One region of the Burkholderia aenigmatica genome, then DNA from elsewhere that is predicted to be linked to it. Evidence: predicted binding sites of a transcription regulator. Region 1 holds the regulator's gene; each other region holds the start of a gene.
The links. The regulator FliA, encoded in region 1, starts transcription of late flagellar genes. The targets are predictions, from matches to a motif close to CTAAAGTTTNNNNNNNNNNNGCCGNTA.

Region 1 (9,975 bases):
TCCGGTTCGGTTGTCGATCGGTACGATCAGTGGCCGCCGCCGGCCGCCGCGGGTGCCCGAAGGCGCGCCGCGGCAGCCGGCGATCCGCGCCGTGCCGCCGTACCGTGGGCGCGTCGGCGACGCGCGCACGGCACCGCGGCAGCGGCGCATCGGATCAGTAGCGGTAGTGGTTCGGCTTGAACGGGCCTTCCTTCGCGACGCCGATGTACGAAGCCTGTTCGTCCGACAGCACGGACAGGTTCGCGCCGATGCGCGCGAGGTGCAGGCGCGCGACCTTTTCATCGAGGTGCTTCGGCAGCACGTACACCTTGTTCTCGTACTCGGCGCCGCGCACGAACAGCTCGATCTGCGCGAGCGTCTGGTTCGCGAACGAGTTCGACATCACGAACGACGGGTGACCGGTCGCGCAGCCGAGGTTCACGAGGCGGCCTTCCGCCAGCAGGATCACGCGCTTGCCGTCCGGGAAGATGATGTGGTCGACCTGCGGCTTGATGTTTTCCCACTGGTACTGGCGGGTCGACGCGACGTCGATTTCCGAGTCGAAGTGACCGATGTTGCAGACGATCGCGTTGTGGCGCATCGCCTTCATGTGATCGTGGCCGATCACGTGGAAGTTGCCGGTCGCCGTCACGAAGATGTCGGCCTTGTCGGCCGCGTATTCCATCGTCACGACGCGGTAGCCTTCCATCGCCGCCTGCAGCGCGCAGATCGGGTCGATTTCGGTGACCCACACGGTAGCGCCGAGGCCGCGCAGCGATTGCGCGCAGCCCTTGCCCACGTCGCCGTAGCCCGCGACGACCGCGACCTTGCCCGCGATCATCACGTCGGTCGCGCGCTTGATACCGTCGACCAGCGATTCACGGCAGCCGTACAGGTTGTCGAACTTCGACTTCGTGACCGAATCGTTCACGTTGAACGCCGGGAACGGCAGGCGGCCGTCCTTTTCCATCTGGTACAGGCGGTGCACGCCGGTCGTGGTTTCTTCGGTCACGCCCTTGATGTGCGCGAGGCGCGTCGAGTACCAGGTCGGGTCCGCGTCGAGGTGCGTCGCGATCGACTTGTACAGCGCGACTTCTTCCTCGTTGGTCGGCTTCGCGATCACCGAACGGTCCTTCTCGGCCTTCGCGCCGAGGATCAGCAGCAGCGTTGCATCGCCGCCGTCGTCCAGGATCATGTTCGCGAATTCGCCGTTCGGCCATTCGAAGATGCGGTGCGAGAACTCCCAGTATTCGTCGAGCGACTCGCCCTTGAACGCGAACACCGGCGTGCCGGATTCGACGATCGCGGCCGCTGCGTGGTCCTGCGTCGAGAAGATGTTGCACGAGGCCCAGCGGACGTCCGCGCCGAGCGCCTTCAGCGTCTCGATCAGCACGCCCGTCTGGATCGTCATGTGCAGCGAACCGGCAATGCGCGCGCCCTTCAGCGGCTGCTGCGCCTTGTATTCGTCGCGGATCTGCACGAGGCCCGGCATTTCGGTCTCGGCAATGTTCAGTTCCTTGCGGCCCCAGCCGGCCAGCGCCATGTCGGCGACGACGTAATCGTTGGAAGCTTTGGAATCGATAATGGCGTTCATCACGCCCTCCTTTCTAAAAAGTTTCTAGATTGGTGACGTGAGCGCCGTTCAGGAAGCGGAGCCGGCGCGCATGCGCCGCACGGCTGCTTGGTGAAGCCTTCCGAGCCTGGCGAGCCGGAATGGCCCGTCGCAACGCTCCTCGGAAAACGGAGGGGATTGTAGCAAATCGGCGCGCGGAATGCGCAAGCGCCGCACACACGGCACTCACCCGGCCCAAGCGCGCGGCGTCGGCGCGCGCGGCCGTCAGGAAAGGGTCAGGACTCCGCGCCGACCCACGCCTGTTCGCGCAGCCGCGCGCGCAGGCGCGCGACGGCCTGGCTGTGCAGCTGGCACACGCGCGATTCGCTCACTTCGAGCACCGCGCCGATCTCGCGCAGATTCAGACCCCGTTCGTAGTACAGCGACATCAGCAGCTTCTCGCGCTCCGGCAGCCGCTCGATCGCCTCGACGAGCGCTTCGCGCAGGTGTTCGTCGAGCAGCGCCGACAGCGGATCGGCGTGATCGACGCGGTAGCGGTCGAGGAACGGCTCGTCGTCGGCCGCGCGGTCGAAATCCTCGTAATAGATCAGCTGGCTGCCGTGCAGGTCCTGCAGCATCCCCTGGTATTCGTCGAGCGGCATGTTCAGGTGCTGCGCGATCTCGGTCTCGCTCGCCGAGCGGCCGAGATGCTGCTCGACCTGGTGCACCGCGTGCTCGACCTCGCGCGACGTCTTGCGCAGGCTGCGCGGCAGCCAGTCGTTGCTGCGCAGCTCGTCGAGCATCGCGCCGCGGATGCGCTGGGTCGCGTAGGTCTCGAACTGCGCGCCCTGGTCTTCCTTGTAGCGGCCGGCCGCGTCCATCAGGCCGATCATGCCGGCCTGGATCAGGTCGTCGAGGTCGACGCTCGCCGGCATCTTCGCGACGAGCTGCAGCCCGAGGCGTCGCACGAGCGGCGCATATTGCGCGAGCACGTCGGCCTGGGACATCTTTCCTTGAGCGTTGTACATCATGGCTCTCTCCTTCCGGTGGCGCTCACGCGGCGTGTGCCGCGCCCGCCTCATACGACGGCTTGCCGCCCGCGTGCACGGCGCGGCCCGCACCCGAACGCGGGCGCATCGGCCAGTACAGCAGGTCGGCGGCAATCTGCCGGTAGTCGCGCGCGGCAGCCGACGACGGGAACGCATCGACCACGGCCCGCGTCAGTTCGCGCGCATGCTCGACGAGCGGATCGGCGCTCACGCAGCCCGCGTCGGCGATCGACACGGTCAGGTAGCGGCTCGCGACGCCCGCGAGGTTGTCGAACGCGACCTTCGCGTCCGCATGGCTGCCGACGTGATTGGTCAGCACGCGGAACTGCGCGAACGCATGCGCGAAATGCAGCCGCTTCATGCACGCGTACGCCTCGGTGATCGCCTGCGCGGCGACCCGCGTGACGACCAGCACGTCGTGCGCTTCGCGCGCCAGCGCCGAGAACGCGCCGTCAGCGCCGAGCTGCGCGTCGACGAGGACGATGTCGGCCGGGCCGTCGATGAAATCGCTGAGCTGCGCGTCGGTATAGCCGGTGCGCGCGAGCCGCGCGGCGGCGCACAGGCCGAAGCCGGCCGCCACCCGCGTGCGCTCGCCGTCGCGCAGCCACGCGCCCGCCAGCGTCGCGCTGGCCGATTGCACGTCGGCGCGCTCGTCGACGACGAGCACGTCCTTGCCGAGCGACGCGAGCGCCGCCGCCAGGTTCACGACGGTGGACGTGCAGCCGACCCCCGCCGGCCCGCCCGTCACCGCGACGATGCGCGACGCGCGCCCGGCCAGCAGGCGCCGCAGCCCTTCGGCCTGATCGATGATTCGTTTATCCAAATCGCACCTCGTGCAGCTCGGCGGTGGAACGTGCGGTCAATGCGGAAAGCAGCGTCGGCATGTCCTCGTCTTGCGGCACGAAGGGCGAGCCGTCGCGCGGTACGCAGAACGCGCTCTTCAGCAGGAAGCGGGTCGATGCGACGTACAGGTTCTCCGGCACCTTCTGGCCGGTCGACACGTAGTGGACCGGCAGCTTGTAGCGGATCACGGTGTCGAGCACGCCGCCGAGGTGGGTCGCCTCGTCGAGCTTCGTCAGGATGCAGCCGGCCAGGTCCGGATGCTCGCCCGCGCTGCGGTACGCCTGCACGACTTCGTTGAGCGTGTCGCCATGGCTCGTCGCGTTGAGCAGCAGCAGGCGCTGCACCGGGGCGTTCGCGCCGTGCAGCATCGCGATCTGGTCGGAAACCGCGCGGTCGCGCTGGCTCATGCCGATCGTGTCGATCAGCACGATGTGCTTGTTGCGCAGCTCGGACAGCGCGAGCGCGAGGTCGCCGGCATCCTTCACCGCGTGCACCGGCACGCCGAGGATCTTGCCGAAGATGCGCAGCTGCTCGTGGCCGCCGATCCGGTAGCTGTCGGTGGTCAGCAGCGCGACCTTGCTCGCGCCGAAGCGCATCACGCAGCGCGCGGCCAGCTTCGCGGTGGTGGTGGTCTTGCCGACGCCCGTCGGCCCCATCAGCGCAAACACGCCGCCGCGCTCCATCAGCGCGTCCTCGCTGTCGAGCACCGGCAGGTTCGCCGCGAGCACCGACTGCGCCCATTCGGCGGCCTGTTCGAAGGTCTGCGCGTCGTCGCCGGCCGGCAGGTTGTCGACCAGCATCCGCACGAGCTGCGCGGAGAAACCAGCCGCGAACAGGTGCTTCGTCAGCGCGCCATGCACGGCGCTGCGACGCTGGCGGTCGTGCCACATCAGGCTGTCGAACTGCTCTTCCATCATCCCGCGCAGTTCGCCGAGCTCCTGCATCACCGTATCGTTGACGATCCGCTCGATGCGCGACTTCACCGCATCGGCCACCACGGCGGCCGCGTCGGCGGACAGGCGCGTGCGCTCGGCCGCCTTCGCGGCATGCGCCGCGCTCGTGTTCGTATCGGGCGCGCGGGGGGCGGGGGCCGGCATCCGGCGTTCGGCGTCGCGCACGATGTCGCGTGCCCATTCAGGCGGCGTCGCGCTCGCGGCGGCCTGCGGGGCAGGCGCGCTCGCTTGCGGCGCGGCGGGCGTCGCCTGCGCACGCGCCATCAGCGCGTCGCGCTGCTGCGTCAGGCGCTTCGCGTGCTCGACCAGCCACGGCGCGGGTTCGGAAGCCGCGGCCGGCGCGCTGGAAACGGGGGCGGCGGAAGACGGTGTGGCCGCCGCCGGCGTACCGGCCTGCGGGTCGCCACCCGACACGTCCACATCGATCGCCGAAGCTTGTGCGGCTGCCGCCTCGTCCGCATCGGCGCTGGCGCCGAACACCGACGAGAACACGTCCGGCAGCCCGCCTTCGCCCGCTGCATACGGATTGACGGCCGGGCGGGCCAGCGCCGCGCCCGGGCGCGACACGATGCCCGGCACCGCGGCGGCCGGCACGGATTCCAGCGCGCGCGAGGTGGCAAGGCGCGGCCGCGCCGCGGCCGGCGGCGTCACCGCGGCCAGGTCCGAATCGGCGAGTGCCACGATTTCGACGCTGCCGTCATCGAGCGTGCGGTTCGACAGCACGACCGCGTCGGCGCCGAGTGCCTCGCGCACGAGACGAAGGGCGTCGCGGCTCGTTGCGCCGGTGAATTTGCGAATGTTCAAGCGGAACCCCCGATGACGTTAACGACTTTGATCGTGCGTGTGTCCGGCACTTCGGCATACGACAGCACTTTCAATTGCGGCAGGCTGCGGCGCAGGAAGCGCGCGAGCATCGCGCGCAGCGCGTGCTGCACGAGCAGCACGGGCGGCAGCCCGAGATTCTGTTGACGCAGCATCGCCTGTTGCGTGCCGGTCAGAAGGTTGTGCGCGAGGCCGGGCTCGAGGCCCGGGTTCGCGCCGGTGGCGAGCGCCTGCGACAGCACGCGCTCGAGATTCGAATCGAGGCCCATCACCTGCATCTCGCCCGCGCCCGGATACCACTGCTGCGTGATCGCGCGGCCGAGCGCGAGCCGCACCGCGGCCGTGATCTCGAACGCGTCGCCGCGGCCTGCGTGTTCGGACACGGCCTCGAGGATCGTGCGCATGTCGCGGATCGGCACGCCTTCCTCGAGCAGGTTCTGCAGCACTTTCTGCAGCGTCGTCAGCGAGATCGTCTTCGGCACGAGGTCCTCGACGAGCGACGGCGCGTCCTTGCCGGTGCGCTCGACGAGCGCCTGCACTTCCTGGCGGCCGAGCAGCTCGGCCGCGTGCTGGACGACCAGATGGTTCAGGTGCGTCGCGACGACCGTGCTCGCGTCGACCACCGTGTAGCCGTACACCTGCGCCTGTTCGCGCATCGCGACGTCGATCCACACGGCCGGCAGCCCGAACGCGGGATCCTGCGTGACGGCGCCCGGCAGCGCGGCCGTCACCTGGCCGGGGTTGATCGCGAGCCACTGGCCCGGGAACACTTCGCCGACGCCGATCTCGACGCCTTTCAGCGCGATCCGGTACGCGTTCGGCCGCAGTTCGAGGTTGTCGCGAATATGGATCACCGGCGGCAGGAAGCCGATTTCCTGCGCGAATTTCTTGCGGATGCTCTTGATGCGCTTGAGCAGCTCGCCGTCGCTGTTCTTGTCGACGAGCGGAATCAGCCGGTAGCCGACTTCCAGCCCGAGCGGATCGATCAGCTGCACGTCGTCCCAGGTCGCCTCGTGGCTGTCCGACGGCAGCACGGCGGGCGGCGCGATGTCGGTCACGTCGCCGGCCGCCTTGCGGGCCGCCGCGCGCTTGGTCTGCGTGCGGGCCAGCCAGATTGCGCCGCCGCCGAGCGCGAGGAACGCGAAGTGCGGCATGCCGGGGATCAGCCCCATCAGCACGATGATCGCGCCCGTGATGGTCAGCACGCGCGGGTTCGTGAACAGCTGGCCGGTGATCTGCGTGCCGATGTCCTCGTCGGTCGCGACGCGCGACACGATCACGCCGGCCGCGGTCGAGATCACGAGCGACGGGATCTGCGCGACGAGGCCGTCGCCGATCGTCAGCAGCGTGTAGTTCGTGCCGGCCGCGGCGAACGTCATGTCGTGCTGGACCATCCCGACGATCAGCCCGCCGATCACGTTGATCGCCATGATGATCAGGCCGGCGATCGCGTCGCCGCGCACGAACTTCGACGCGCCGTCCATCGACCCGTAGAACTCGGCTTCCTGCGACACGGCCTGGCGGCGCTTGCGTGCCTGCTCTTCGTTGATGAGGCCCGCGTTCAGGTCGGCGTCGATCGCCATCTGCTTGCCGGGCATCGCGTCGAGCGTGAAGCGCGCGGACACTTCGGCGATCCGTCCCGCGCCCTTCGTGATCACCATGAAGTTGATGATCATCAGGATCACGAACACGACGATACCGACCGCGAAGTTGCCGCCCACGAGGAAGTGGCCGAACGCCTCGATCACCTGGCCGGCCGCGTCGGGCCCCGTGTGGCCTTCGAGCAGCACGACGCGGGTCGACGCGACGTTCAGCGACAGGCGCAGCAGCGTCGAGAACAGCAGCACGCTCGGGAACGCCGCGAAGTCGAGCGGCTTCATCGTGTACATGCTGACGAGCAGCACCATCACGGACAGCGCGATGTTGAACGTGAACAGCAGATCCAGCAGCATCGGCGGCAGCGGCAGGATCATCATCCCCAAGATCATGCAGATGAGGATCGGGCCCGCGAGCGCGCGCAGGTTGGTCCCCGCGAGCAGGTTCGGGCGCTTCGCGAACAGGCCGGTCGGGGTGCTCATGCTGCCTCCCGCCGGGCCGCCCCAAGGGAGGCAGCCGCCCCCTCGGGGGGCAGCGAACGAATGTGAGCGTGGGGGCTGATCATGCAGTACCTGCCTTACCGAGGCTGTCTTCCTGCTCGTCGCGCTCGTCGTCGGCGGACACCGACGTACCCTTGTCGAGGTCGGCCGGCACGTCCAGATCGACCGGCACCGCCGGGAACGCACCGCCTTCCGAACGGAAGCGCTTGAGCTGGTAGACCCACGCGAGCACTTCGGCAACGGCCGAGTACAGCGAGCCGGGAATCTCGCGCTCGAGTTCGACGTTGTGATACAGCGCACGCGCGAGCGGCGGCGCTTCGAGCAGCGGCACGTTGTGTTCGGCCGCGAGTTCGCGGATGCGCGCGGCGACGAGGTTCACGCCCTTCGCGACGACCTTCGGCGCGCGCATCTCGCCGTCCGTGTATTGCAGCGCGACGGCGAAGTGCGTCGGGTTCGTGACGACCACGTCGGCCTTCGGCACGGCCGCCATCATCCGGCGGCGCGCGATCGCGCGCTGCTGCTGGCGGATCCGCCCCTTCACGTGCGGATCGCCTTCGTTCTCGCGATGCTCGCGCTTCACTTCTTCCTTCGTCATGCGCAACTTCTTGTTGTACTGCCAGAGTTGGTAAGGCACATCGAGCGCGGCGACCACCAGCATCCCGGCGACCGTCGTGCCGCAGCACACGGCGACCAGGTGCAGCGCATCGGGCAGCGCCACGCCCAGCGGCTGGGTCGCGAGGGCGAGCAGCTCGTCCTTGCTGCGCCAGATCGCGATGCCGCCGATCCCGCCGACGACCAGCGTCTTCGCGAGCGACATCCCGAGCTGGATCGGCCCCTGAATCGAGAAGATCCGGCCGAGGCCCGAAATCGGGTTCAGCCGGTCGAATTTCAGCTCGAACGTCTTTTGCGAAATCAGCCAGCCGCCGAGCGCCATCGGCGCGAGCAGCGCGGCAAGGCCGGTGAGCGCGAGGAGCGGCAGCAGCGCGGCGAAGCCTTCGAGGCTCGCGCTGCCGGCCGCCGACAGCATCCGGTTCGTGTCGAACGCGGTCGCACGATCGAACGTGAACGCGCCGCGCAGCATCGCCTGCAGATGCCCGCCCGACGGGCCCGCGAGCAGCCACGCGCCGTAGAACCCGGCCGCGAGCAGCGCGAACGAAGCCAGCTCGCGCGAACGCGCGACCTGCCCCTCCTCGCGCGCCTTCTCGCGGCGCCTGGGAGTGGCGGCTTCGGTCTTGTCGAGATCGCTCTCGTCTGCCACGTGGCCTCCAGTCGGGTACGGCGGAATGCCGCTTTCCAGTGACACCGATTATTCATGGAGGCGTCAAACGCCGATCGGTCGAGCAAAGCCGGGAAAGGGGGGTATTTCGAAGAATCGGTCGAGCCGGTGCGAACGGGGCTCGACAGGGGGACGGAACGGTGTGTGGCGCGGCGGAAAAACGTGCCGGCCGGTGCGCAAGCGCCTGACGCGCCGCACCCCGGCACGATCGCCCTGCACCATGCGTGGAACGGGTCGACGCAACCCTGCGCGCGCAGGATTTCCCCGCCAGCTTCGTGTTCCGCTGCGCCGACGCGCGCGGCGAACCGGCGGAACGCACCCGCGCGGCCTGGTGCGTGCCGGTCGTCGAGATCGAATCGGTGTCGGTCGATGGCGCCGGGCACCCGGCCGCGCCGGCCGATGCCGTCCGGATCGACAGCACCGCGTACGGGCCCGGCCACCGCTTCCTCGACCATACGCGCGCGATGCGCAACGGCCGGCCACCGGTCTAGCGCCCGTTCGCGCCGGTCACGGGCCCGCGCCCTGGCCCGCCGCGGCTCGCTGCAGCGCGCCGAGATCGAGCTTCTTCATCGTCATCACCTGCGCCATCACGCGCTCCGCGCGCGCCGGATCGCCCATCATCAGTTCGGCCATCTGCACCGGCACGACCTGCCACGACACGCCGAACCGGTCGCGCAGCCAGCCGCACTGCTGCGCGCGCTCGTCGCCGCCTTCGGACAGGCGCGCCCAGTAGCGGTCGATTTCGGCCTGGTCCCGGCAGTTGACGACGAACGACACGGCCGGCGTGATCTGGAACACCGGGCCGCCATTCAGCGCGACGAACGCCAGCCCGTCGAGTTCGAACACGACGGTCATCACCGCGCCCTCCGCGCTGCCGGATACGTGTGCGCCGGCCTTGCCGTAGCGCGCGACGTGCACGATGCGCGCGTTGTCGAACACCGACACGTAGAAACCGGCGGCCGCCTCGGCGTCGCGGTCGAACCACAGGAACGACGTGATGCGTTGTATGCGCGGGTTCATGGCGCTGCCTCCTCGATATCGTGCCGGACGAGTGCCGGTATTACATCGTAGGCGCTGGACCCGCGCGCGATGGCGATCCGGTCCGACCCGTCGTGCCGCGCACGGCCGCTGGATAAAAAAAGGGGGCGATCGCTCGCCCCCTTCTTCGGTGTCCGGCCGTGCCGCGTCAGAACGCGACGAAAGGCTGCGCACCGCCGCTCGCCGTCTTGTCCATCCCGAAGTAGATCGTCCGGTTGTAGAAGTACGGCATGCCGATGTCGAGCCAGCTGGACGAACCGAACGGGCCCGCGATGTCGTTGAACGCGAACGTCGACGAGTTCGAGAACAGCGCATCCGCGTTCGCGACGGACATCGCCACGGTGGCGCCCACGCCGTTCTGGCCGCT
Region 2 (9,975 bases), 410 kb from region 1:
TTCGACATAGTTCTGGTTGAGCGTGCCCGCGCCGTTCAGGCCCGGCTGCGACACGTTCGGCGCCCCCGACGAGGTGGTCTCGGAGAACAGGTTCTCGCCACGCGCCTCGAGGCCGGCCGGGTTGATGAAGGTCGCGATCTGCAGCGAGCCGATCTGCACCGAATTGGTCGACCCCGCCTGCGTGATCGTCACGACGCCGTCCTTGCCGATCGTCAGCGAGTTCGCGTTCTGCGGGATCGTGATCGCCGGCAGGATCTGGTAGCCGCTCGACGTGACGAGCTGGCCCTGCGCGTTGGTCTGGAACGAGCCGTCGCGCGTGTACGCGTTCGTGCCGTCCGGCATCAGCACCTGGAAGAAGCCCGCGCCGTTGATCGCGACGTCCTTCGAGTTGCCGGTCTGCGTGAGGCCGCCCTGCGTGTACAGGCGCTCGGTCGCGACCTGCTGCACGCCGGTGCCGAGCTGCAGGCCCGACGGCAGTTCCGTCTGCTGCGTCGAGTTCGCGCCAGGCTGGCGGATGGTCTGGTACAGCAGATCCTCGAACACCGCGCGCGACGCCTTGAAGCCGTTCGTGCTGGTGTTCGCGAGGTTGTTCGAAATCACGTCCATCTGCGCCTGCTGCGCATTCATGCCGGTGGCGGCGATGTAGAGCGAACGGTTCACTTGTCGATTCTCCTGCGTGGGCTGGCGCGGGCGCTCAGCTGAAATTGAGCAGCTGGTTCGCCGACTGCTCGTTCTGGTCGGCCGTCTGGATCAGCTTCGACTGAAGCTGGAACGCGCGCGCGTTGTCGATCATCGCGACCATCGCGGTCACCGGGTTGACGTTGCTGCCTTCGAGCGAATTCGGCGTGACGACCACGTTCGGGTCGGCATCGGCCGGATTGCCGTCGGCGGTGCGGAACAGCCCGTCGTTGCCGCGCGTGAGCGTGGCCGGATCGGGATTCACGAGCTTCATCTGGTCGACGATCGCGACCGCCGTCGGCGGGTCGCCCGGCATCAACGCGGAAATCGTGCCGTCCTTGCCGATCGTCACTTCCGCGTTCGGCGGTACCGAGATCGGGCCGCCGTTGCCGACCACCGGCAGGTTGCTCGCGTTGACGAGCTGGCCGTTCTCGTCGACGTGCAGGTTGCCGGCCCGCGTGTACGCCTCGCTGCCGTCGGCCGCCTGCACCGCCAGCCAGCCCGCGCCCTGCACGGCGACGTCGAGCGGGTTGCCGGTGCGCGTGATCGGACCCGGCGCGTAATCGGCGCCGGGCGTCGACGCGAGCACGTAGGTGCGCGTCGTCGTCGGGTCGACCGTGCTGCCGTCGCCGAAATTCATCGGCACCGCGCGATACGTCGCGAGCTGCGCGCGAAAGCCCGTCGTCGACGCGTTCGCGAGGTTGTTCGCGACGATCGCCTGCTGGTCGAGCGACTGCGACGCACCCGTCATCGCCGTGTAGATCAGTCGGTCCATGGCTGCCCGTTATCCGCGCTTACAGGTTGATGAGCGTCTGGTCGACGGTCTGCTGCGTCTTGATCGTCTGCGCGTTCGCCTGGTAGTTGCGCTGCGCGGTGATCAGGTTGACGAGCTGCGACGTGAGGTCGACGTTCGAGTTCTCGAGCGCGCTGCCCTGCAGCGTGCCGTGGTTCGTGCTGCCCGGCGCCGAGATCTGCGGCACGCCCGATGCGGCGGTTTCCGCATACTGGTTGCCGCCGAGGTTCACCAGCCCGTTCGGGTTGTTGAAGTTCGCGAGCGCGATCTGGCCGAGCACGGCGGTCTGGCCGTTCGAGTAGTTGCCGGTCAGCTTGCCGTCGGTGCCGATCGTGTAGGTCGTCAGCGTGCCGCTCGCGTAGCCGTCCTGCGCGAGGTTGTTCACGCCGTCCTTGCCGCCGTATTGCGTCGTGCCGGTCAGGTCGAGCGTGAGGTTTTGCGGCGTCGCCGAGCCGTCGGTGTTCGGCACCGTGAACTGGAACTGGCCGAGCGACGTGGTCGGCGTGGCCGGCGTGCCCGTCGTCGTGCTCTTGATCGCGCCCGACGAGTCGAACGTGACCGTGCCGAGATCGTTCGTGCCGCCGCCCTGGGTGACCGCGTACGCTTCCCAGACGCCGGACGCCGTCGGCGACTTCACGAAGTACATGTTGACCGGTTGCGAGCCGCCGAGCGAGTCGTACACCTGGATCGACGTCGAGTAGTTGTACGTCGTGTTGTCGGTCGGGTCGAACGGCGTCTTGGCCGGCACCGTGTCCTGCGAGTTCAGGTTGAACTGGGCGGTGATCTTGGTCGTCGCGGTCGGCGCGATGTTGGTCGTCGGCGCCTGCAGCGGCACGGTCTGCGCGGTGTTGATCACGCCGTTCTTGTCGGCCATGTAACCCATCAGGTTCATGCCCTGCGCGTTGATGATGTAGCCGTTCTTGTCGCGCTGGAACGTGCCGTCGCGCGAGTACGTCTTCACGCCGTTGTTCGACATCTGGAAGAAGCCGTTGCCGTTGATCGCGACGTCGAGCGACGAGTTCGTCGTGTTGATCGTGCCCTGGCCGAACTGCTGCTCCACCGAGTTCAGCGACGTGCCGATGCCGATCTGCGAGTTGACCGACGTCGCGACCGAGTTCGCGTACATGTCGGAGAACTGCGCGGTGCTCGACTTGAAGCCGACCGTATTCGCGTTCGCGATGTTGTTGCCGATCACGTCGAGCGCGTTCGATGCACCCGAGAGGCCGCTCAGACCCTGTTGATAACCCATTTCGGTCTCCGTTTCGAGATTGCTCGATCAGTATCAGTTGGAGGTGGTGCCGCCGGACGAGGACGAAGCCGACGCGGACGACGTGGTGTTCGGGAAGATCGACGCGACCTGGGTCAGCCCCACCGTCGTGCCGTTCGACAGCACGAGCCCCGCCGTGCCGTCCGCCTGCTTGATCACGCTCTGCACCGTCGATGCCGCGAGCGTCGTGGCCGGCTGCGGCGTGCCGTTGACGTCGGTGTACGACGCGCTGACCGTGTACTTGCCGTCCGGCAGCGCATTGCCTGCCGAGTCGGTCGGGGTCCAGTTGAACGGCACGGTGCCGGCCGACTGCGCGCCCGCATTGATCGTGTTCACCACGGTGCCCGCCGCGTTCTTCACGGTGATCGTCAGGTTCGACACCGAGCTCGACAGCGACACGCCGAACGGCGATGCCGCGCCGCTCTTCACCGCGACCGCGTTGCCCGGCGCGAGCACGTTGGTGCCGATCAGCAGCGCGGCCTGCGTCTGCTGGCCGGCCGTGAGCTGCGTCGACAGCGACGAGAGCGACGTGTTCAGCTGCGCGATGCCGCTCACCGTGTTGATCTGCGCGAGCTGCGACGTCATCTGCGAGCTGTCGACCGGGCTGGTCGGATCCTGGTTCTGCAGCTGCGTGACGAGCAGCTTCAGGAACGTCGCCTGCAGGTCGCTCGCCGACGTGCCGTTGGTCGACGACACGTTGTTGGTGTTCATCGTGTCGGTCGGCAGGTTCGACACGTTCGTGCCGTTGCTGCCGATCGTCGTGCTGGAGGAAGTCATCCTGGGTGGCCTTCTGTCGGAACTGTCGGATCTGTAAGGTCGGTCGACGCGGCTTACGAGCCGATCGTCAGCGTCTTGAGCATCAGCGTCTTCGCGGTGTTCAGCGTCTCGACGTTGGCCTGGTACGAGCGCGACGCCGAAATCATGTTCACCATCTCCTGCACCGGATCGACGTTCGGCATCTGCACGTAGCCGTTCGCGTCGGCGGCCGGGTTCGACGGGTCGTAGGTCGACTTCATCGGCGACGGGTCGTCCATCACCTTCGTCACGCGCACGCCGCCCACGCCCTGGCCGGACGCGGTGCGCGCGCCGCCGATCGGGTCGGTCGCGAACACGACCTGCTTGGCCTTGTACGGCTTGCCGTCGGGGCCGGTCGCGCTGTCGGCGTTCGCGAGGTTCGACGCGGTGACGTTCAGGCGCTGCGACTGCGCGGACAGCGCCGAGCCGGCGACGCCGAAGATGTTCATCAACGAGGGCATGGAAGCTCCTTTTGCTCGGATTCGGAGGCGGTGCGCGCCGTCACTGGTTCGTCGTGATCGCGGCGATCATCGCCTTGATCTGCTGGGTCATCACGGTCATCCCGGTCTGGTAGTGCAGCGCGTTGTTCGCGAACTGCACGCGCTCGACGTCGAGATCGACCGTGTTGCCGTCGAGCGACGGCTGCAGCGGCATCCGGTACTGCGCGCGGCCGTAGTCGTCCGACGGTCCGCCCGTCGGGATCAGCTTCGCGGTGCCGGCCATATGGCCCGCCGCCGTCGACACCATCGACATGCCGCTCGTCACGCCGGCCGGCTGCGTCATCGGCAGTTGCGCGGCGTTGCTCGGCGCAAGGCCGCCGCCCGCCTGCTTCAGCGAGCGCGCGAGCGTCGACGCGAAATCGACGTCGCGGGCCTGGTAGCCGGGCGTGTCGGAGTTCGCGATGTTCGACGACAGCAGTTCCTGCCGATAGGCGCGCACGTCCAGCGCCTGTCGGCCGAACGCGAATTCCGCATCGAGTTTGTCCAGCATGTGTGCGTCTCTCCGTATGAAGCGCTGCACGCCCCTCGCGCCGGATGGCGACCCAAGAGGCTTTTTTCCATGACAGCGATGGTAGGCGTCGGACGCAACCGGCAATCGGGCGAATAACGCGGCAAAGGCCCCCTCTATTCATCGTTTGCGCGACGGCCCGGCTCCCTAGAATGCGAAGCGGAGCAACGGATCGGGGATACGGCGATGACTGGCAGCGCACTTCGCGGAAGGAACGGGCGGCTCACGCACGTCCGGCGTGCGTTTGCGCTCGCCGCGGCGCTGTGGATCGCCGCCCCGGCCGCGCACGCGGACGACGGGATGATCGTGATTCCAGGGCGCGGCGAGACGGCCGAAACCGCGCTTGCGCATGCCAATGCGGCGAGCGGCGGGCAGTTCGGCGGGAATGCGGCGATCGCGCCGGGTTCGGGCCTGGCGCCGGACGCGGGTCGCACGGCGAGCGGCACAAGCGCCGCCGCGGCCGGCACCGGCTACGCGCCGCAACCGGCCGGCACGATGGTCGTGACGACCGTCCCGCCGCCGGCTCCCGCGCCGGCCCCAGCGCCTCGCCCCGTCTATGCAGCCGCCCGCGCGAACGCCGGATACGGCGCGCCGCGCGCGGCCGATCCGAACGCGATCGCGACGGTCGTCGCCGGCACGGCCGAGCCCGCGTCGAATCCCGTACGGCCGCCCCAGCAGCCGGCCATCGCCGCGCGCATGGCGGCGGCCCGCGCCGCGTCGGCCGCGCCGGCGCCGCGCGCAACCCCGGTTTCAGCCAACCCGGCCCAGCCCGTGACGCCGCCCGGCCAGCAGGATCCCGAGTCGATCCGGCGCGCGGCCCTCGCGTTCCTGCAGCAACAGATCGCCGGCCTGCCCGGCAAGACCACCGTGACGGTCACGACCGCGTTTCCGCGCGGGCTCGCCGCGTGCACGACGCTCGAGCCGTTCCTGCCGACCGGCGCGCGCCTGTGGGGCCGCACGACGGTCGGCGTGCGCTGCGCGGGCGAGCGGCCGTGGACCGTCTACCTGCAGGCGAAAGTCGCCGTGCAGGCCACCTATTACGTCGCCGCGCGCCAGATCGCGCCCGGCGAGCCGCTCTCCGCGGCCGACCTGGTCGCCCGCGACGGCGACCTGACGGTGCTGCCGCTCGCGGTGATCACCGATCCGGCGCAGGCGATCGGCGCGACCGCGCTCGCGCGCATCTCGGCCGGGCTGCCGCTGCGGCAGGATCTGCTGAAGAGCGCGGCGTCGGTGTCGGCCGGCCAGACGGTGCGGGTCGTCGCGGCCGGGCCCGGTTTCACGATTTCGGCCGAGGGCAGCGCGCTGGCGAACGCGGCGCCGGGCCAGTCGGTACGGGTGCGGATGGCGGCGGGCCAGATCGTCACGGCGATCGTCAAGGACGCCGGCACCGTGGAAATTCCGCTGTAGGGACGGATCTAGCGGAAAGAATGTAAAGAATTGTTTATTCGGAGCATTTCGGGCTCGCGATGCTAAAGTTCGGGCCGACCCGGCCGTTATCTGGGTCAAACCGAACAGGAAACCCATCGTGAAGATCGATTCCACTCCGAACCCGAGCCCCGTGGCGCCGACCGGCAACGGCGCGACCCGTGCGCCATCCGGCACGGCCTCGTCCTCGTCCGCGCAGGCGGCCGACGCAGGATCGACCGGCGGCGACACGACCGTGAACCTGTCGGGTCTGTCCGGCCAGCTGCGTTCGGTATCCGCGTCCGGCAACGGCGATATCGACACGGGCCTGGTCCAGTCGATCAAGGACGCGCTGAACAACGGCACGCTGAAGATCGACGCGAACAAGATCGCCGACGGCGTATTGAATACCGCCCGCGAGCTGCTGCAGCAGCAGCGCCCGGGCAGCTGAAGCCGGCCTCGCGAGGCCGGTCCCCCGGTTTGCCGGCGCTCACCCGCGCCGGCGCGACGAGCATGACGCGATGAGAGAAGAGCTGCTGGCCACGGTCAACGACGAACACGCGACGGTCGAGGCGTTCGCGTCCCTGCTCGTCTACGAGGAAAAGGCACTGACGACGGCCGAGCCGCTCGAGATGCTGCCCGGGATCGTCGAAAAGAAAAGCGCGCTGATCGACCGGCTCGCGCAGCTCGAACGCACGCGCGATACGCAGCTTTCCGCGCTCGGCTTTCCGTCCGGCAAGAAGGGGATGGACCAGGCCGCCGAACGCGATGCCCGCCTCGCCGGCCGCTGGCAGTTGCTGCAGCAGTCCGCCGAACGCGCGCGCCAGGCCAATGCGAACAACGGGATGCTGATCCGGATCCGGATGGACTACAACGAGCGTGCGCTCGCGGTGCTGCGCTCGGCCCCCGCGCCGGCCGGCGTCTACGGCCCCGACGGGCGCGTGTCGGCACTCACGCGCTGACATCGCGCCGCGCGACCGCCCGGCGGCCGCGCCCCTGCCTGCTTCCTCGTTACAACAGCGGACACGCGGTGACCTGCGTGCCGCGCTCCACGCACAGCCGCTCGTAGTCGCGCAGGTACGCGCGCTCGCCGTCGTCCAGCAGGTCGAGATCGATCAGGTCCCAGTCGTAGCCGACCGTCACGATGTTCTCGAACGTCACGGTATCCGGCTGCGCGTCGTCCTGGCGGATGATCACGATGTTCTCGATCCGCACGCCGCCCTTGCCCTGCACGTAGATGCCCGGTTCGACCGAAATCACCGCATTCGGCACGAGCCCGTACTTCGCCCCCGGCGCGAACCGCACGCCGCCCTCGTGCACGTGAATCCCGACGCCGTGCCCGGTGCCGTGGCCGAAATCGTGGCCGTGGTCGCGGCACACCTGCCGCACGAGCGCATCGACGTCGCCGCCCTTTGCCGTGCTCGGGAAGCGCGTGACGAGCCCCTTGATGCACGCCTTCAGCGCGACCGTGTAGATCTCGCGCTGCCACGGCTGCGCGACCGTATCCGGGCGGGTCCGGCGCAGCACCACGCGCGTGCAGTCCGTCGCGAAGCCGGCTTCGTAATAGGCGCCGCTGTCGAGCAGCACGAGTTCGCCTTCCGTCAGCTCGACGTCGGCGCTCGCCGCCGTGTAGTGCGCGAACGCGCTGTTCGCGCCGTTTGCCGCGATCGACGGAAACGTCAGCGCCACCGCCGAACGCGCGCCGTATGCGTCGTTGATCGCGCGCGCCAGGTCGTATTCGGTATGGCGTGCGCCCGGCTCGCCGGCCTTCGCCCAGCGCATCGTCTCGGCGATCGCCGCGGAGCTGCGCGCGAACGCGTCGCGGAACCGGTCGAGCACCGCCGGCGTCTTGCCGGCCCGCATCGCTTCGACCGGGTTGAAGTCGGCATGCCGCGCCTGCGGCCACACCCGCTTCACCGCGTCGACGAGCGCGCAGTTCACCGATTCGAAGCCGTAGCACACATGCTCGACCGCGAACTGAGCCAGAAAGCGCTCGAGCGCCGCGACATCGCGCCGGATCACCTGCAGCGCCGGATACGACTCGAGCGCGACCTCGCAGCGGTCGCAGCCTTCCGGCAGGAACAACGCCACCTGCCCGCCGACCGCGAACAGGAAGCCGAGGTGCGACGACGCATTCGGGATGTGATAGCCACGGCTGTTCAGCAGATACGCGAGATCGTCCGACGCGCACGTGAAGAACGCGGTCTTGCCGTCCGGTGCGCCGGTATGCGCGGCGAGCTGGCGGTTCAGTGCGTCGAGGTTCTGCGCGACGCTCAGGCCGGTCATCGATTCCGGCACCTCGAAGATCGGCCGCTCGACGACCCAGCCCGGCAGTGCGATCGCGCGATCGATCTCGCGCTCGGCGAGGCTCGTCCAGTCGAGCGACACCGCCTGCGTCTGTTCGAACAGGCGATCGCGCTGCGCGACGCTGATCCGCAGCGCGTCGTAGCCGACCCGCGCGAGCCGGCTCCCGTGCGCGACCAGCCAGTCGGCCATCGCCTGCCAGATCGTCACGTTCATCCCGAGCTTCTCGATGCGCACGCGCGCCGGATCGCACTGCTGCTCGGCCTGCAGGTGATAACGGCCGTCGACGAACAGCACGAACGGGGGCAGATCGAGCGCCTGCGCGGTCGCCGCGCTCAGGAAGATCCCGCAGCCCGCCGAGCCGTCGAAACCCGACAGCGCGTAGCGCGGGTTGTTGCTGCGCGGCAGGTACTCGGTCACGTATTCGTCCTGCGACGTGACCAGCACCGCGTCGAGCCGCGTGGCGTCGAGCAGGCGTGACAGGCCTGCCTGAGTATCGGCGACGGATGCGTCGTACGGGGGAAGGCCGGAGAAGCTGTATTTCAGTCGATCGATCATCGGAAGCCCGTTATGCGTTGTTGTCGGCGGCCGGCGGTGACGCGGCGGGGAGCAAGCCCGAGGCAGGCCTGACACGGCACGGCGTCGCTGCACGGTCGGCGCTCGACCCCGCATGGCGCCGGGCCACCGTTCCGTTCCGGCGGCAGGCCCTTGAAAAAATTTCGTCCCACTTAACTTTGTTTGATACGCGCAGCAGAATCTAGAGCACGCCGAAATTGAGGTCAAGCTAAAATTTTCGTAGGGCTAAAATCGGCGTGGCGCCTGCGCATCCCGGCACAACGTCAATTCACCCGGCGACACCGCGCGGTACAATTCGCCGGCATCGCCGCCCCGACGGCCGTGCTTCGTGCGATGCGCGGAATTCCCTGTTCGGCGACTGCACCGCCCGTCCGCCCGCCTCCCGACTCGTTGCCACGAAAGAGATTCATGGATTCAGACCTCATGCTTATCGGCCAGCGCATTCGCCGCCTGCGCCGGGAAGCGAAGAAGACACTGCTGGAAGTCGCGACCGAAGCGAAGCTGTCGGTCGGGTTCCTGTCCCAGGTCGAGCGCCACCTCACGGGCATCTCGCTGTCGTCGCTCGTCAACGTCGCGAAGGCGCTCGGCGTGCCGCTCAGCGCGCTGATCGACCAGCCGCGCCAGGCCCAGCCCGATTCTCACGAGGGCCGCCGCAAGCCGTACGCGCTCGACGCCAAGTCGCAGTGGTACGAACGCCTGTCCACCACGTTCGACGGCAGCCAGATCAATGCGCTCAAGGTGCAGATGATGGAAGGCTACCGCTCGGAATGGGTCGCGCACGGCGGCGACGAATTCGTGTACGTGCTGGCCGGCCGGATCTGCTACACGGTCGGCAAGAAGGATTACCCGCTGTCGCCCGGCGACTCGCTGCACTTCGACGCGCGCAAGCGGCACCGGGTCGCCAACGTGGGCGACGGGCCGGCCGAGGTGATCGCGGTCGGCACGCTGCCGCTGTTCGACGACCGTGGCGCCGGGTTCGTGTCCGCGACGATGGACCTCGGGAAACCGGCGCCCGTCGCGCGTGCGACACCGGCCGAGCCGCGCGCGAGCCGCCGCGGGCCGGCGCCCAAGCGGGCGGAGCGCGATCGTGACGCTGGCGCGGCACGCCCCGCCAGCGCAGCAGGAAAAGAAAAGAAGGGTACGACCAAGC
Region 3 (9,975 bases), on a different replicon from region 1:
AGCGCCGCATTCTCTTCCTCGAGCGCGACCAGCCGCCGGATATCGGCGCGATTGGCCGCGCCGACCAGGTGCGACAGCATGTGCAGGTCGCCGAACGCGGCCTGGCGCACGCCCATCGTCGTGCGCGGATGCGTCATCAGCGCCCAGTACGCGGGCGGAATGTCGCCGCTCTTCAGCGCTTCCTTCCAGCGCGCGAGGAGTTCGTCCGCGTCCTTCGCGCTGTCGAATGCGCGGATCGCGCCGGCGTAGCGTTCGTCGAGCGCCTTGTGCAAGGCCTTGGCGCCAGCGGTGCCGCCGATCGCGAGCTCGACGGCTGCGTGATGGATGTCGAGATCGGTCGCGTGCTGACGGTCGAGGTCGGTGAACTTCGGTACGAGCCTGCGCAGTTCGTGGGTGGTCAGGCAGGTGCCGATGATCGAGCAGTGCAGGTTCGCATCGAGCTCGGACAGGCGCGCGCGGCGCTTCAGCTCGGTCAGTTGCGCGCGTGACGGCGCACAGCATGCGTCGACCCGCGTGCCGGTTGCCGCGGGCAGGTTACCGCCGGGCGACGAGAGATCCGCCGTGCGGGCAAGGCGAAAGGGCGGAGCGTGCATGTTGACCTCTGTCCGGCGTGGTCGGGCCGGAGACGGATGCGCGAAAGATTCGCGAAATATACCACGGAATATAACGCACGAAATTCCGGGGAAATCACGGAGCAAGGCCGCGTCGCGCGGTCAGCAGAGCGCGCTTGAATGGTCGGTGAGCGATAGTGCGGACGGGGCCTCGGACGAAACGGGGAGCGATGCCTGCGCATGACGCGCCATCACGTACTCGACGCACAGCCCGACGAACAGCAGGTCGACACGCTCCAGCGCGGCGACCGCGTCGCGCATCGCGGCCGGGTCGTTGCTGAACGAATCGGAGAACACGTCGTCGCGCGTGCGTTCGAGGCGGCGCGCGTGGCCGATCGCCCGTTCGAGTTCGGACAGACGCGTGAAGCGGGCGGTGCGAGCATGGTCTTCGAGCGTCGACAACAGGTCACGAAAGCCCAGGGCGGACAGCGCGTCGTCAGCATGCGCGGCCGAGAACATCAGGATGAAGCGCACGACGCTGCCGCGCAGGCGCCGGAACGCGTCGACGACATCCGTGACCTGCTGCGCGCGCGCGTCGCTCGACAGCGGCCTGAGCGCGCGGATCTTGCGCGCGAGCGGCTGTTCCCGTGCGGTGCGCTGCGGGGCGCGATCCGTCGGCGTGCGGGGCATGGTGAGTCTCCGGAAATGCAGGTATCGATATATTCTACGGAATATATCGAGTGCGCAGAAAAAGACGGCACCGTCGATGAGACACGGTGCCGTCAACGGCCTGAACGGCCGACTGGTCAGTCGATGTTGCTCACGGCCGTTCCGAACGCGGCCGTGAAGCGGAGGTACGCGCCGTCGGGCACGAGGATATGCACGGTGGCCGCGCACATCCGGCCCGCGTGCGTGAACGCGCGTACGCCTAATGCTGCCGCGTGAGCGCCGCCGGCAGCACGGCGGCCCGGGCGCCGGCCGTTTCGTCCATCGTCGTCCGGCCGCCGTCCCGAAAGAACCCCTGCTCGGCGGTATTGTTCATCACGAGGATGCTGATCCGGCGATTGGTCGGCTCGTCCGCCACATTCTTGTCGAGTGGCAGGACATCCGCGAGCCCGCGCACCTGCAGCAGCTTGTCTTCCCGCAACCCGCCCGCGACCAGCGCGCGCCGCGCGGCGTTCGCACGATCGCTGGAGAGCTCCCAGTTCGAATAGCCCGTGGGGCCGTCGGGATACGGCGTCGAGTCGGTGTGCCCGGCAATCGACACGCGGTTTTCGACATCGTCGAGTGCCGTACCGATCTGGGTGAGAATCGCGGTGGCATAGCCTTCGGGTTGCGAACTGCCCGACGCGAACATCGGGCGCTTGAGCGAATCGACGATCTCGATGCGCAAGCCCTCGTTGGTGATCGCGATCCGGATCTGGTCCTGGTACGCGCGCAACGACGGGCTTTGTGCAATCGCCGCGGTCAGCTTCGCCTTCAGGCGTTCGAGCTTGTGCGTGTCGACGATGCCGGCGAGTGCCGCAGGCGCGCTGGCTGGCACCGGTTGCGTTTTCGAGTCGATCGCCGGTGCGGGATCCGACAGGTCGCGGCCGCCTCCTTGCACGACGCTCGGACGCGGTGCCTGCGCGTCCTGCCCGCCGGACAGGAGCGTCGACAGCGGCGTGTTGAAGTAATCCTCGATCCCCTGCTTGTCGTACTTCGAGACCGAGCCGAGCAGCCACATCAGCAGGAAGAACGCCATCATCGCCGTGACGAAATCGGCGTAGGCGATTTTCCATGCACCGCCATGGTGGGCGTCGTGGTCTTCGCCTTTCCTGCGGCGCACGACGACGAGCGGGGCCTGTTTCGACGGATTGGAGCGACTGTCGGCCATGGCGCCTCCGTTACGCTGCCTTGGGCGACTTCGTCGCGCGGACGGCCTCGTCGAGCTCCTTGAAGCTCGGGCGATCGGCCGTGAACAGCACCTTGCGGCCGAATTCCACTGCCACCGCCGGTGCGTAGCCGCTCATCGACGCGAGCAGCACGGCCTTCACGCACTGGAACGGCTTGGCCGCCGCGCGGCCTTTCGCATGGAGCAGATCCGCGAGCGGGCCGACGAAGCCATACGCGAGCAGGATGCCAAGGAAGGTGCCGACGAGCGCGCCGGCGATCATCTTGCCGAGCACGGCGGGCGGCGCGCCGACCGAGCCCATCGTATGCACGACGCCCATCACCGCGGCGACGATGCCGAACGCCGGCAGGCCGTCCGCCATCTTCTGGATCGCGTTGGCCGCGACCGACGCCTCCGCATGGTGCGTATGCAGCTCTTCATCCATCAGGTCCTGCATCTCCAGCACGTTCACGTTGCCGCCCGACATCATCCGCAAGTAATCGACGATGAAGTCGAGCAGGTGATGGTCGCCGAGCACATGCGAATACTTCTGGAACAGCGGGCTTTGCTCGGGCGCGTCGACGTCGGCCTCGAGCGCCATCATGCCGTCCTTGCGGGCCTTCTGCAGCAGCTCGTACAACAGGGCGATCAGTTCGACGTATTGCTGCTTCGTATAGCCGCCGCCCTTGAAACAGGTCGGCAGGCTCTTGATCGTCTTCTTCAGCGTCGTGACCGGATTGCTGACGACGAACGCACCCAGCGCCGCGCCGAAAATGCATAGCAGCTCGAACGGTTGCAACAAGGCCGGCACATGGCCGCCTACGCCGACAAAACTGCCGATCACCGACCCGATCACGACGATCCACCCGATGGCTACAAACATGATTCCCTCATCCGCGACTTGCGCTGCTGTATCCGTTGTTCAAAAGCGAGCGGGGCGCCTGGCTGTCCCGCTCCGTGCCCGCGATGGCCTCGGGTCGCTGCGTGTCGGATGCGAACCGGGCCATCGTCCCGATGCGCTGCAAAACGACGCCAATCGGCGGGTGTTGATGCAATAACGGCGATCGTCCGGACAACTGAACCCGTGATTCCACGTATCAAGGGCGTCGCATGCGTTGCATACGTTTGCGCGTGCCGATGTGTGCGGCTTTCTTGATCGAGGTCAAATAATGCGTTTCCGTCGCGAGAATTTCCGTATGAATGCGACCCGGAAAGAGGGTCGCCAATGACGTCACCCTCCCCAAAAGACGCTCACGCCGGGATGCCGGGATGCCGGGGCGCGCAGCGCGCATCGTCGTCCGCGGCTGGATCCGCGTGCCGGCAGGGTTTTCAGCAGGACATCCGGGGCGCCGCACGATCCATCATGGCGAAAGCACTGTCGCAGCCAACTGCAGGAGGGCGCACCGTGACGTCCGATCCCACTCCCTCGACCGCCTTCGTGTTCGCCGGCGGCGGCAGTCTCGGCGCGATCGAGGTCGGCATGCTGCGCGAGCTGGTCGCGAGCGGCGAACGGCCCGATTGCGTCGTCGGCGCGTCGGCGGGCGCGATCAATGCCGCCTATTTCGCCGGCCGGCCGGACGCGGACGGTGTCGCGATGCTCGCCGCGCTGTGGTGCAGGATCCGCCGCCAGGACGTCATGCCGTTCTCGTTGCGCAGCATCATCGCGATGCTGCTGCGCAACCGGCCGCATCTGGTCGACGCCGATGCGCTGCGTCTGCTGCTGGAAAAGAATCTGCCGTACCGGCGGATCGAGCAGGCCGCGCTGCCGCTCCACATCGTCGCGACCGACGTGCTGAATGGCCGCGAAGTCGTGCTGTCCGCCGGCTCGGTCGTGGATGCCGTGCAGGCCAGCACGGCAATTCCCGGCGTGTTTCCGTCGGTCAGCATCGGCGGCGTGGAACTCGTCGACGGCGGCGTCGCGAACAATACGCCGATCTCCGTTGCGATTGCGCTTGGCGTCAAGCGGATCGTCGTGCTGCCGGCCGGGTTCGCCTGCGCGTTGCGGGTCCCGCCGCGCAGCCCGATCGCGCATGCGACGCACGCGCTGACGCTCGTGATCGCGCGGCAACTGGTGCGCGATCTGGCGCTGTACGCGGCACACGCGCACATCCATGTCGTGCCGCCGCTCTGTCCGCTCGACGTCTCGTCATACGATTACTCGCAGTGCGCGCAGCTGATCGACAAGGCCGCGGAACGCACGCGCGCATGGATCGACGCGGGCGGGCTCGCGGAGTGTGCGATTCCCGGCGAGCTGCGCGAGCACGATCATGCCGCGGCGCGGTCGCATTGACGGTTGCGCACGCGCCGTGCAAACGCATGGCTGACGAACGCCGGCTGCCGGGTCTCTCCCCGGCAATCGGCAAAAAAAACGGCACCGTGCACGTGACACGGTGCCGCCAACGGCCTGAACGGCCGCCCTGGTCAGTCGATCGCGCGCATCGCGTGGCGCAATTCCTGGTAGCTACGCAGACCTGCAACGCCGAGTTCGCGGCCGATGCCGCTGAGCCCGAAGCCGCCCCAGCACACGTGCGGGTAGATGAGCTGCGGCGCGTTGATCCATACGAGCCCCGCGCGCACGCGCTGCTGGAATTGCTTGGCGATGGCCGCATCGCGCGTCACGACGGTTGCGACGAGCCCGTAGCGCGTGTCGTTCGCGAGCGCGATCGCTTCGTCGTCGGTACGGAACGATTTCACGCACGCGACGGGGCCGAACACTTCATCGGTCCACAGCGGGTTGTCGGCGGCCGGTTCGGCGATCACGACGGGCGCCATGAAGAAGCCGTCGCCGCCGGCATCCGTCACGCGGCCGCTGAAGGCGACGCGTGCGCCCGCATCGATGCCGTGCTGGAGCATCGCTTCGACGCGCGTACGCTGCGCGGCCGAGATCAGCGGCCCCATCGCGACCTGTTCCGCCGCGGGCGGCGCGACGACGAGCGCGCGCACGGCGGTCTCGAACGCGGCCATGAAGCTGCGGTACACGCTGTCGTGCACGAGGATGCGCGCGGTGGCCGAGCACATCTGGCCCGCGTTCGTGAAGGCGCCCGCGACGGCGAGCGACACCGCGACGTCGAGATCGGCGTCGTCGCGCACGATCAGCGACGACTTGCCGCCGAGTTCGAGCGTCACGCGCTTCATGTCGACGGCGGCGGCCTGCATGACCTTGCGGCCGGCCGCCGTGCTGCCGGTAAACGAGATCTTGTCGATCAGCGGATGCGCGGTCAGCGCCGCACCGACCTCGGCGCCGCCGTTCACGACGTTGACGACGCCGGCCGGCACGCCGGCTTCGGCGACGATCTCGAGCAGTGCGTGTTCGGTCGGCGACGTGAGTTCGGACGGCTTCAGCACGACCGCGCAGCCGGCCGCGAGCGCGGGCGCGAGCTTCCACGCGGTCGTGACCATCGGGAAGTTCCACGGCATGACGAGCGCCGCGACGCCGACGGAGTCGTAGAAACGCTCGGCCGTGACGGCATCGCTCGGCAGCGCGACCGGCTCGGCCGCGAACAGCGCCGGGTCTTCGCACAGCGTCGCGTAGTACGCGAACGTCGCGGCGACGTCGCCGACATCGGCGTCGGCCTCGAACGGCGGCTTGCCGCTCACCTGCATCTGCAGCGCGGCAAGGCGATCGCGCGACGCTTCGACGCGCTCGGCGATCGTCGCGAGCATCCGGCCGCGTTCGGCGGGCGGCGTATCGCGCCAGCCAGCGAACGCGTCGCGCGCGGCGCGCACCGCGGCGTCGACGTGCGCGGCCGTCGCGAATTCCTGCCAGCCGATCGCAGCCCCCGTCGACGCGTCGAAGATCGGCGCGCCGGGCGCGTCGGCCTGCGCGCGCACGGGCTGGCCGGCGATGTGCGCCGCGGGCAGCACGAACGTGGCGGTGGATCGGGAAAGCTCGGCGGTGGACATGAGGGTCATCCTGTCGGTCGGGTTAGCGGTAGGCGACGCCCGGCATCACGCAGAGCATCTCGAACGCGAGGTTCGCGCCCGTGAGCGCGGTGGTGCCGGTCGGATCGTACGGCGGCGCGACTTCGACGAGGTCCGCGCCGACGATGTTCAGGCCCTTCATCCCGCGCACGATCTCGAGGCCCTGTTGCACGGTGAGGCCGCCGATTTCCGGTGTGCCGGTGCCGGGCGCGAACGACGGATCGAGGCCGTCGATGTCGAAGCTCAGATAGACGGGCGTGTCGCCGACGCGTTCACGCACCTGCGCCATCAGCGGCGCGAGCGACTTGTTCCAGCATTCTTCCGCTTGCACGACGGTGAAGCCCTGCTGGCGGCACCAGTCGAAATCGTCCGCGTGGTAGCCGGTGCCGCGCAGGCCGATCTGTGTGACCTTGTCGCATTGCAGCAGCCCGTCTTCCACCGCGCGGCGGAACGGCGTGCCGTGCGCGATCTTCTCGCCGAACATCGTGTCGTTCACGTCCGCGTGCGCGTCGACGTGCACGACGGCGACCTTGCCGTACTTCTTGTGCAGCGCGCGCAGGATCGGCCACGCGATCGTGTGATCACCGCCGAGCGTGATCGGCCGGCAGCCGTTCGCGACGATCTCGTCGTACGCCTCTTCAATGCGGCGCACCGAGTCCTTCAGGTCGTACGGATTGGTCGCGACGTCGCCGATGTCGGCCACCTGCAGCGAATCGAACGGCGCCGCGCGCGTGGCCATGTTGTACGGGCGCAGCAGCACGGATTCGGTGCGGATCTGGCGCGGGCCGAAGCGCGAGCCCGAGCGGTTCGACGTGCCGAGATCGAGCGGCACGCCGACGAAGCACACGTCGAGGCCGTCGGTCGTTGCGGCTTGCGGCAGCCGCATCATCGTGGCGATGCCGCCAAAGCGCGGCATTTCGTTGCCGCCCATCGGTTGATTCAGTTCGCGGGGCATGGGCCGTCTCCTTTTTCTGAGGTAAAGCGATCGGCCGATGGTAGAGGAGAACGTCCGCGCGAAGATTTTGAAGTCGCAACGTTTACATCGACGGCTCTCGATGCAAGTGGCGCCGCCGCATCGACGCGGCGCAACCGAACGCGGCCGCGCGGGTGCGGCCGGGCGGTTCAGCGCGGGATGGCGGGCGGCGCGGTGCCGTCGTGCGAGCCGGTGGAAGGGAACGCGGTGGTGGCCGAACCCCACGCGGCGAGCTCGCGCTTCGTGCGCACGCCGAGCTTTGCGAACGCGCGCTTCACGTACGACTCGGCCGACGCGACGCGCACGCCGAGGATCTCGGCCGTTTCGGGCACGGTCTTGCCGGAGAGCAGGTGCTTGCAGGTTTCGTATTCGCGTTTCGACAGCTTCACGCCGTCGGCCGCGATTCGCGTATCGAACTGCGCGAGCGGATGGACCTCGGGCGTCGGGTGTGCGACGCGCCGTGCGGCCGTGGTCGACGCATGCAGTTCGAGCAGCGGGAACAGCATGTCGCTGATGCTGCGAAAGCGGTTCATCTCGGCGAGCGTGAACGGCGGCCGGTCGCGGCCGCGCTCCAGCGCGATCGAATGCTGCGCATAGCGGGTGCCGCGTGCGAGCACGCATTCGTGCCCGATATGCACGTCGTCGAACAGCCGCTGCCGGAATTCGCCGGGCGGGATCGCGGCGATGTCGCGAACCACCAGCATCGTGCCGGTCTTGCCGCGCAGCCCCGCGAACAGCGGGTCGCTGTCGAGAAAGCGCTCGTAGTAGAGCGTCATCACGTCGGAGATTTCGGTGGATTCGGTATCGATGCCACTGCTGCCGATCCATTCGCATCGATAGCCTGTGGGCATCGAGCCGTCGACGCGCGAACGTTCGACATGCGCGACGTCGAGCGGCACCACGTCATTGAGCAGTTGCGTGAGGCGCGGCACGAAGTGCGGCGTGCCGACCGTCTCGATCAGCTCGCCCAGCGCCTTGAACGACACGTTGAAACGGTCGTTGTCGCGGTGGAAGGGGTTCACGTTGAGCAGCATGCGGTTCCCCGGGTGAAAGGCGGGCGCGATTTTAGCGGTTGCAACGGAAAACGTCATTAGGGGAAACACCGTCGGTTGTCCTGCCGACCCGTTTGCCCCGGAAAACACCGCTTGTCCCCCCTGGAGGGGGGCATACCGGGGCAGTGTAAATGAGTAACTTTGTCTCTGCTTTTTCAATCAAGAGACGAAAGATTCAGATGACCAAACTGATCAAGGACATCCTGCCGCTCGGCGCAGGCATCGGCGAATTCACGAAGCTCGACTTCGGAATGGACGAAAGCGACTGGCGCGCGGCGGAAGGCAAGAGCGGCAACTACCTCATCGGCTGGTGGGAAGGGAAGGTCGGCTCGGTGGAGTTTCCGGAAACCGCGGCCGACGAGGCGGTGTGGCTCGTCGAGGGCCGGATCGCACTGACCGACGTCGAAGGCAACCGCAAGGAATTCACGCCGGGCCAGGGCTACCTGCTGCCGGCCGGCTTCGCGGGCCGCTGGGAGACGATCGAGGACGCGAAGAAGTTCTACGTGCTGCTCGAGAAGTCGTGATGTCCGAAGCCGCCGCCGTGGTGTCGTCGTCCGTGTGACGCGCACCCGGCGGTGGTTTCGTTTTTCGCGTGTGATGGCTGGGATCATGGAAATGGAAGTCAAAGCAAGAGAGACTGCGCCGGTGCAGGCGCACGCAATGCGTGGCGCGCCGGTCGCACTGGGCGTCGAGGCGGCGCTCGCGAATACGAAGCTGTTCCCGTACTGGCTCGACAACCCGGCGGCGCCTGCGACCGAGCCGGAGCTCGTCGGCGACGTGACGGCCGATCTGCTGATCGTCGGCGGTGGCTTCACGGGGCTGTGGGCGGCCGTGCAGGCGAAGGAACAGATGCCGCACCTGAACGTGGTGCTGATCGAGGCCGGCAAGGTGGCGCACGGCGCGTCGGGCCGCGCGGGCGGGATCATCTCGACGTCGGTGATGCACGGGCTGCCGAACGCGGTGCGCGTGTTCCCGAACGACATCGCGCAGCTCGAGGCCTTCGGCCATCACAACCTCGACGGCTTCGAGGAGACGCTGAAGCGCTACGACATCGACGCCGATATCGAGTGGAACGGCGAGATGACGGTCGCGGTCGATCCCGAGCACATCGCGCACCTGAAGGGCGATTACGACCTGCATCGCGAGTACGGCCACAACGTCGTGCTGCTGAATCGTGAGGAAACGCTCGAACAATTGAATTCGCCGCTGTTCGCGGGCGCGCTGTGGTCGCGCAACCGCAGCGGCATCGTGCATCCGGCAAAGCTCGCGTGGGGGCTGAAGCGCGCGGCGCTGAAGCTCGGCGTGAAGCTGTATGAACACACGCCGCTCGTGACCGTGACCGACGAAGGCAGCACGGTATTCGTGAAGACGCCGAAGGGCAGCGTGCGTGCGCCGCGCGTCGTGTTCGGCAGCGGCACCGCGAAAGTCGGGATTCCCGACATCAACCGTCGCGTGATGCAGGTGCGCGACCACGTGCTCGCAACCGAGCCGCTCACCGACGAACAGCTCGCGCGGATCGGCTGGAAGAATCGCCAGGGCGTGTACGACACGCGCACGCAGCTCAACTATTTCCGCCTGACGAAGAACAACAACATCATCTTCGGC

Region 2: flgM (flagellar biosynthesis anti-sigma factor FlgM) is a predicted target of FliA. The motif match lies at 6,011-6,037, and genes of this name have one in related genera.
Region 3: motA (flagellar motor stator protein MotA) is a predicted target of FliA. The motif match lies at 3,480-3,506, and genes of this name have one in related genera.

What each region holds. Positions count from the first base shown of each region.
Region 1 covers NZ_CP184468.1:226,854-236,828, reverse strand. The annotation lists gene ahcY (adenosylhomocysteinase) at 155-1,573, opposite strand; S-adenosyl-L-homocysteine riboswitch at 1,606-1,720, opposite strand; gene ACN8ZM_RS01055 (RNA polymerase sigma factor FliA) at 1,828-2,562, opposite strand; gene ACN8ZM_RS01050 (AAA family ATPase) at 2,585-3,403, opposite strand; gene flhF (flagellar biosynthesis protein FlhF) at 3,396-5,180, opposite strand; gene flhA (flagellar biosynthesis protein FlhA) at 5,177-7,276, opposite strand; gene flhB (flagellar biosynthesis protein FlhB) at 7,356-8,552, opposite strand; gene ACN8ZM_RS01030 (hypothetical protein) at 8,795-9,061, shown strand; gene ACN8ZM_RS01025 (VOC family protein) at 9,078-9,590, opposite strand; gene ACN8ZM_RS01020 (DUF3443 family protein) at 9,757-9,975, opposite strand, start outside.
Region 2 covers NZ_CP184468.1:3,463,618-3,473,592, forward strand. The annotation lists gene flgG (flagellar basal-body rod protein FlgG) at 1-660, opposite strand, end outside; gene flgF (flagellar basal-body rod protein FlgF) at 695-1,453, opposite strand; gene flgE (flagellar hook protein FlgE) at 1,473-2,720, opposite strand; gene ACN8ZM_RS16230 (flagellar hook assembly protein FlgD) at 2,754-3,515, opposite strand; gene flgC (flagellar basal body rod protein FlgC) at 3,569-3,994, opposite strand; gene ACN8ZM_RS16240 (flagellar basal body rod protein FlgB) at 4,035-4,523, opposite strand; gene flgA (flagellar basal body P-ring formation chaperone FlgA) at 4,728-5,948, shown strand; gene flgM (flagellar biosynthesis anti-sigma factor FlgM) at 6,067-6,396, shown strand; gene ACN8ZM_RS16255 (flagella synthesis protein FlgN) at 6,467-6,907, shown strand; gene ACN8ZM_RS16260 (M24 family metallopeptidase) at 6,957-8,807, opposite strand; gene ACN8ZM_RS16265 (helix-turn-helix domain-containing protein) at 9,234-9,975, shown strand, end outside.
Region 3 covers NZ_CP184469.1:2,658,813-2,668,787, reverse strand. The annotation lists gene ACN8ZM_RS28970 (DUF2325 domain-containing protein) at 1-593, opposite strand, end outside; gene ACN8ZM_RS28965 (hypothetical protein) at 714-1,241, opposite strand; gene motB (flagellar motor protein MotB) at 1,480-2,427, opposite strand; gene motA (flagellar motor stator protein MotA) at 2,438-3,307, opposite strand; gene ACN8ZM_RS28950 (patatin-like phospholipase family protein) at 3,830-4,714, shown strand; gene ACN8ZM_RS28945 (aldehyde dehydrogenase family protein) at 4,846-6,327, opposite strand; gene speB (agmatinase) at 6,350-7,300, opposite strand; gene ACN8ZM_RS28935 (helix-turn-helix transcriptional regulator) at 7,468-8,352, opposite strand; gene ACN8ZM_RS28930 (cupin domain-containing protein) at 8,550-8,894, shown strand; gene ACN8ZM_RS28925 (NAD(P)/FAD-dependent oxidoreductase) at 8,980-9,975, shown strand, end outside.